Linked DNA regions of Halorhodospira halochloris. The protein of the gene in region 1 binds, or shares a complex with, the protein of each later gene. Links are inferred from orthologs where the notes say so. Each region holds a gene or a part of one and is shown on either strand. Other genes may lie near its edges.

Region 1 (3,665 bases):
AGGTTGTCTAGGCCTACTACCTGAACACCTTCGGCAAGCAGGCGCTGCGCCACATGCATGCCGATAAACCCGGCAGCACCGGTAACCAATACGCGCACGTCACTCTCCTTTCACTGCATTACGCCCCGAGTTATAAGTCCAGCGGGGAACTGCACCAAACTCCGGTTAGCCCTTCAAGTCCTCAACTGACACACACTAAGCACCTCTCTTACTAGTACTTAGCTAAAACCCAGCAGTTGGCATATCATGACGCAGATGGGGTAGAGTTTGCTATAGTTGAGGAGAATTTGATTATGAGCAATCGTCAAGCTCTCGGCTTGGCAACCGCAGGTGCCGTTATTGCGCTGGTAATTGTCTCCGCGATAGAGCACTTGGGGATATTGCAACCGTGCGCGCTATGCTGGACTCAGCGATTAATCATGGGACTCTTTGCGCTGGTAGCCATAACCGGCTTAGTACTCTGGCCGCAAAGCAAACTAGGCAGATACGCCTGCGGCGGCGCCGCTGTTCTAGTCGCAAGCGCTGGGGCCGGTGTCGCAATTAGACACCTCTACGTGGTGGGGAACCCGGATGTGGTCGAGTGCGGAATGAGTCCCGACATGATGCTTAGCATGCTGCCGCTGAACGAAATTGTGGTTGAGTTTGTCACCGGCCACAGTGACTGTGCTCAAGCAGGCAGCCTGCTGTGGGTGCCTTTGCCCTTATGGAGCTTAGTGGCCTTTGTCTTGTTCGGCGCACTCGCCGGATATGCTTTGCTTAAACCCCACTCAGACCGGCGCAGTGACTAAGAATGGCACGGTATCAAGCATTAATGCAGTTGAAGGAGTTGCCTATATGACTAAACGCTTGGCCACCATAAAGATCCTCTTTTTAGCCTTGCTACTCGCCGGCTGCCCTAATGATGCCCCGGGTGAATCGACCGATACATCTGCTTCGGAGCTGGAACAGTTCCAGGACAGCCATTATATAACCGAGGGCGACGGTGACATGATCGTCTACGCCTTTACCGACCCCCAATGCCCGGCTTGTGATCAGCTCCATCAGCGCGTCGCAGAAGGAGCCACACCCAATATTGAATGGCGCTGGATTCCGGTAGGCTTCCTTGGCCAAGGCGCGCGGCGTGATGCGGCCAACCGCATCGAAGAGGCCCTTGATGTAGATGGTGAAATGGCCGAAGAAGAGAACCGCCAGCTTGCCGTTAGCTTAGGGGTGCGCAGTGTGCCGACCATCTTTTACCGCCACCCCAATGGCGAGACCTACCATTTCAGCGGCGGCAATCAGCAGCAGTTGAGCGGCCTGGAAAGCGTTGCCGAACAGTACCGGGAGGAACAGTAGCGGCCTCCCGTTTTAGCAAACCGGTATGCGCGCCCCCGGTTGCCCCGATTTAGAGGCATGGCGCCAAGGATGGCGCCATCTAGCTGATCTGTTGCAGGTACCTTTCGGCATCCAGGGCGGCCATACATCCCGTACCCGCTGAGGTAACCGCTTGACGATAGACAGAATCCATCACATCACCAGCAGCAAAGACACCCGGCACATTAGTAGCGGTCGCATTGCCCTGCTGGCCACCATGAACCTGGATAAAGCCGTTGCTCATGTCTAGCTGTCCGGCGAATAGTTCGGTATTAGGCTTATGGCCGATGGCTATAAAGACTCCGGCGACATCCAGCTGAGACTCTTGATCGTCCTCGACATTACGCAGGCGCAGCCCGGTTACCCCCATCTCATCGCCTAGCACCTCGTCAAGCACGTGGTTCCAGAGTATATCGACCTTGCCCTCGCTGGCCTGCCGGAAGAGTTGCTCCTGCATTATCGCCTCGGCACGCAACTTATCACGACGATGGATAAGCGTTACCTTGGAAGCGATATTGGCTAAATAAAGCGCCTCCTCCACCGCAGTATTACCACCGCCGACCACGGCGACCTCACGGTTGCGATAGAAAAAGCCATCACAAGTAGCACAGGCTGAAACCCCTTTACCCATGAAGGTCTGCTCAGACTCCAGGCCCAAGTACTGAGCCGACGCCCCAGTAGCCACAATCAGGGCATCGCAGGTATAAGCACCCGTATCGCCCTGCAGCTCAAACGGGCGCTTACCGAGCTCGGCAGTATGGATATGGTCAAACACGACCTCCGTGCCGAACCGTTCGGCGTGTTGGAGCATGCGCTCCATCAGCTCCGGCCCTTTGACCCCCTCGGCATCACCAGGCCAATTATCGACATCCGTAGTGGTGGTCAACTGGCCACCCTGCTCGATGCCGGTTATCAGCACTGGCTGCAAATTGGCGCGTGCTGCATAGACCGCCGCAGTGTAGCCAGCCGGCCCAGAGCCAAGGATTAACAAGGGTACGTGCCGCGCATTTGTCATTGCCAGGATCTCCTCAACTCTTGCTATTCGCCGTCGTCAACTTCGACCTCGTTTATATCTACTCGCAGCTCTTCCAAACGCCCTTCTATAGCCTCATCGTACTCGCCCTGATAACGGCCACCGATGTGCTTAGCAAGAAAACGCTCTGTCGCAGCAAGATACGCCAGCCTATTTAACTCATCAACGAAGCCGTGCCCCTCATCAGGGGCCACCAGGTATTCGACCGGATGGCCAGCATCACGCAGCGCCGCCACAATCTGATCTGACTCACGTTGAGCCACTCGTGGGTCGTTAGCCCCGTGGACGACCAACAGCGGCGAGCGCATCTGATCGACCGCAAAGAGGGGCGACTGCTCCTTAAGGCGCTCTCTATCCTGCTCGTCCTTGGGGTCACCGACCCGCCGTTTCAGGCGCTCCATGCCCGGCTCCCAGTAGGGCGGAAAGGTCTCAATCAAGGTAATGATGTTCGATGGACCGACTACTGATACGCCCGCCGCGTAGAGCTCAGGGGTAAAGGCCAGCCCGGCCAGCGTAGCAAAGCCACCATATGAGCCACCATAAATGGCAACCCGGTCGGGGTCGGCAATCCCTTCATCGATCAGATACTTCACCCCATCGGTGATGTCATGTTGCATGACGCCGGTGCCCCACTCGCGATTGCCGGCGTTGAGAAACTCCTTGCCGTAACCGGCAGAGCCGCGAAAGTTGGGTTGCAATACCGCATAGCCGCGGTTGGCGAGAAACTGCACGGTGCCGCTATACCCCCACTTGTCGCGCAACCAGGGCCCACCGTGCGGATTTACTACCACCGGCAAATCCTCTCCATCTGAGCCGGGCGGCAGGGTAAGATAGGCGGGGATCTGTTCGCCGTCACGGGCGCTGTAACGAATCGGGCGCATCGGGGCAAGGTGCTCATTGGGCAGTTCCGGCCTACCCGCGTAGAGCTTATCCAGGTTCATCTGATCAGCATCAAAAACATATACCGTGCCCGGATCGGTATCGCGCGCCGCGCCAACCGTCCACTGCGACTCATCGCTTGTACGCGATGTAAAACTCAGCTCACTCTCCCCAAGCTGCTCACGCAACCACTCCAGCTTCTCGGCAAAGCCCTCATCATGGGCGTAGATACGCTGCTTATCACCAAAATAGGTTGTGGCAAGCAGCCGATCATCCACCTCGGAGAAGATCGCCCCGTCAAGATCGACCTCGCCCTCGGGGTCGGCATCGACCAGCTCTTCCTCGTCCTGGCGCGGGTCAAACAATACCAGCTCGCTCAGATCGCGCTCCTCGCCGGCGT
Region 2 (3,291 bases), 570 kb from region 1 along the record:
AGCAATAAGAAGCAACGCGAGGGAGGGCGACCATCTCCCCCATATTGTCACTGGAAAGCCCGGTGAGGCTTTCACATCGGATCTCAGTTATCGCGGTCGAGCATCCGCTCCCTGGCGTCATCCTTGCCGCGCTCCAGGTCACGGACCTCTTCATCACGGCGCTCACGCTCGAGCCTCTCCTGCTCAGCCTCCTGTGCCGCACGCTCAGAGGCATCGTTGGCACAGCCGCTAAGCATAGCCGCTGACAGGCCCAGCGTAGCCACTCCAAATACCGCCGCCATCAAGGTAATTGCTCTCATCTCTTCCCCCCGCCTTTACTCATCGCTTCATAGCCTCGAAGAATTCAGCGTTGGTCTTGTTATCCTTGAGCTTATCCAGGAGGAACTCGACCGCCGCCACTTCATCCATGTTATGCAACAATTTGCGCAAAATCCAGGTCTTTTGCAACTCTTCGGGGGTCATCAGCAACTCTTCACGGCGGGTACCGGAGCGGTTGAGGTGGATGGCCGGATAGATCCGCTTCTCGGCGATCTTCCGATCCATGTGCAGCTCCATATTCCCGGTGCCCTTAAACTCCTCGTAGATCACCTCATCCATGCGCGACCCGGTCTCGACCAAGGCAGTGGCGAGGATTGTCAAGCTGCCGCCCTCCTCGACATTGCGCGCGGCACCGAAGAAGCGCTTCGGCCGGTGCAGGGCGTTGGCATCGACGCCCCCGGTCAGCACCTTGCCGGATGACGGCACCACCGTGTTATAGGCACGGGCAAGACGGGTAATGGAGTCGAGCAGGATGACAACATCCATCTTATGCTCGACCAAGCGCTTGGCCTTTTCGATAACCATCTCGGCGACCTGCACATGGCGCGTAGCCGGCTCATCAAAGGTCGACGAGACCGTCTCGGCTTCGAGCACCGAACGCGCGAACTCGGTCACCTCCTCGGGGCGCTCATCGATCAGCAGAACGATTAGATAGCACTCTGGGAAGTTGGCGTTGATGCTCTGCGCAACATTCTGCAGCATCATGGTCTTACCGGCCTTGGGCGGGGAGACGATCAACCCCCGTTGCCCTTTGCCAATCGGCGCGACGAGATCTATGACCCGGGCGGTGAGGTCTTCGGTAGACCCATTGCCCCGCTCCATGCGCATTCGATTACGCGTAAACAGCGGGGTCAGGTTCTCGAACAGAACCTTGTTCTTGGCTGCCTCGGGCGGTTCATAGTTGATCTGGTCAACCTTAAGCAGCGCGAAATAGCGCTCACCATCTTTGGGAGGACGGATCTTGCCGGTGATGGTATCGCCGGTACGCAAGGCGAAGCGCCGGATCTGGCTAGGCGAGACGTATATATCGTCCGGCCCGGCCATATACGAGGCGTCCGCCGAGCGCAGGAAGCCGAAGCCGTCCTGGAGTATCTCCAGAACCCCGTCGCCATAAATGGAATCACCATTCTTGGCATGAGCCTTGAGAATGGCGAAGATGATGTCTTGCTTCCGCGAGCGGGCAGTGCCCTCTATGCCCATTTCTTGGGCAATCTCCAGAAGCTCAGTAGCAGGCTTTCTCTTTAAGTCGGTAAGATTCATGATTCGCTTTGAGTGCGGGGGAACACGAGCGCGCTTTTACCGGTAAAGGCCTAGACTAAGGCTTGCGCTCCGGATCAGCAGCCGGACTTCGAGGACAAGGTCTGGGAGCTGGCAGATGGTAGCGCAAATGAATTGTGGAGATAACCACACTGCGGTAAAAAAGCGCCTCTTCCGTTAAAGGTTACTGTCGATAAACGCGGTTAATTGTGACTTGGAAAGGGCACCGACTTTAGTGGCCTCAACATTGCCATTCTTGAACAACATGAGGGTCGGTATGCCGCGAATGCCGTACTTGGGGGGGGTCTCGGGGTTTTCGTCGATGTTTAGCTTGACTACTTTGAGCTTGCCCTTGTACTCACCAGCTATCTCCTCAAGTATCGGTGCGATCATCTTACAGGGGCCACACCACTCTGCCCAGTAATCTACTAACACCGGCTCGCTGGACTTGAGCACATCTTCATCAAAGCTTTGATCGCTTGCGTGGACGATAGCACCTTCGCTCACGATTTATAACCTCCAGGTTCTAATGCAGAACACAAATTACGATGGATTTTCCGTAGACCTCGGAATCCTGTATGGATTTCGGGCATAGCTCTTCGCTTCATGCCAGGTACTCGGATGCGGGACTATCGAGCCCTTACAGGAGGGCCGACGGGTTTAATTCGAGTTAGAAATTGACGTTAGTACGGAAAATAGCTGCCGGAAGCGCTAATGTCAACTATTATAACCTCTAACGGAGCCCAGCAGGCTATCCGGGTTGTTGCTAACGCTGCTCCCAGTTAAGAGCTGAGACTAATCGTTGCCAATCGTAGTCAACATCACCAACGGCAATAAAGTCCGGATTTAGCAGAGAATCTTTTTGGTTATAGCGCAGTTGTTGCAACCCTATATCCATTATGCGGCCGCCGGCGGCCTCGAGCACGCACTGCGCCGCGCCGGTATCCCATTCGCAGGTCGGCCCAAAGCGCGGATAGAGATCCGCTTCGCCCTGCGCTACTCGGCAGATCTTCAAGGAGCTGCCGACTGATAACTCATGGTACTCACCGAGGCGTTCCAGGATATTCTCGATCGCCGCCTCACGGTGGGAGCGGCTGACCACGACGGTCAACGGCGACTGCGCCCGGCGTGTGGCAATGGTCTGCATACCGTTACTATCGAAACGGTAGGCGCGCTCTCCCGCCGCTGCACTCCAGGTGGTCGCCAGATCTGGGGCGTGGACCACGCCGAGCACCGGACGGCCATTGTCGATGAGGGCTATATTGACCGTAAACTCGCCGTTGCGCTTGATAAACTCGCGAGTGCCATCGAGCGGATCAATAAGCCAGTAGTTGTTCCAGCTGCGCCGGGTGACGGCATCGATGTCGTCACCCTCTTCGCTGAGCTGCGGTATATCGGGCGTCAACCGCCGCAGGCCGGCAGCAATGGTCTCATGAGCGGCGCGATCGGCGCGCGTCAGGGGGGATTCATCGTCTTTCGCCTCGACGGCGAAATCACTACTACGATACACCTCGAGGATTCTCTCCCCAGCTGTCTCAGCGATCTCGCGCAGCGGCTCAAGCCAGGTATACCACTCTTGAAGCGCGGTCATAGGTTCTCCGTTAACGGGCGGCCAAATAATCGCGGGCCAAATAGAGCGCGGCGATGGAGCGTGCTTCGGTAAGCTCCTCTTCAGCGAGCAAGGCGGGAAGTTCGGCCAAGGGCCAGGGCACGACC

What was found. Proteins that work in one complex are often made in the same cells at the same time.
Region 2: the proteins of trxB (region 1) and trxA are in contact, whole or in part, in a crystal structure (PDB 1F6M), measured with the Escherichia coli proteins. The link is inferred for Halorhodospira halochloris from one-to-one orthologs.

What each region holds. Positions count from the first base shown.
Region 1 is NZ_AP017372.2:2,528,766-2,532,430, forward strand. What follows is about bases 392-3,222. They hold trxB (thioredoxin-disulfide reductase), read right to left. Parts: upstream 2,369-3,222; coding sequence 1,415-2,368; downstream 392-1,414. Other genes in these bases: HH1059_RS11585 (disulfide bond formation protein B), read left to right, coding at 392-788; HH1059_RS11590 (thioredoxin fold domain-containing protein), read left to right, coding at 835-1,335; HH1059_RS11600 (S9 family peptidase), read right to left, coding at 2,392-3,222. Outside these bases: HH1059_RS11580 (NAD-dependent epimerase), read right to left, coding at 1-98; more of HH1059_RS11585, read left to right, coding at 294-391; more of HH1059_RS11600, read right to left, coding at 3,223-3,665.
Region 2 is NZ_AP017372.2:1,955,824-1,959,114, forward strand. The notes cover bases 418-3,286. They hold trxA (thioredoxin TrxA), read right to left. Parts: upstream 2,083-3,286; coding sequence 1,753-2,082; downstream 418-1,752. Other genes in these bases: rho (transcription termination factor Rho), read right to left, coding at 418-1,578; cysQ (3'(2'),5'-bisphosphate nucleotidase CysQ), read right to left, coding at 2,342-3,166; nudE (ADP compounds hydrolase NudE), read right to left, coding at 3,177-3,286. Also shown: HH1059_RS08930 (hypothetical protein), read right to left, coding at 1-15; HH1059_RS08935 (hypothetical protein), read right to left, coding at 84-299; more of rho, read right to left, coding at 319-417; more of nudE, read right to left, coding at 3,287-3,291. UniProt on the Escherichia coli protein: Participates in various redox reactions through the reversible oxidation of its active center dithiol to a disulfide and catalyzes dithiol-disulfide exchange reactions.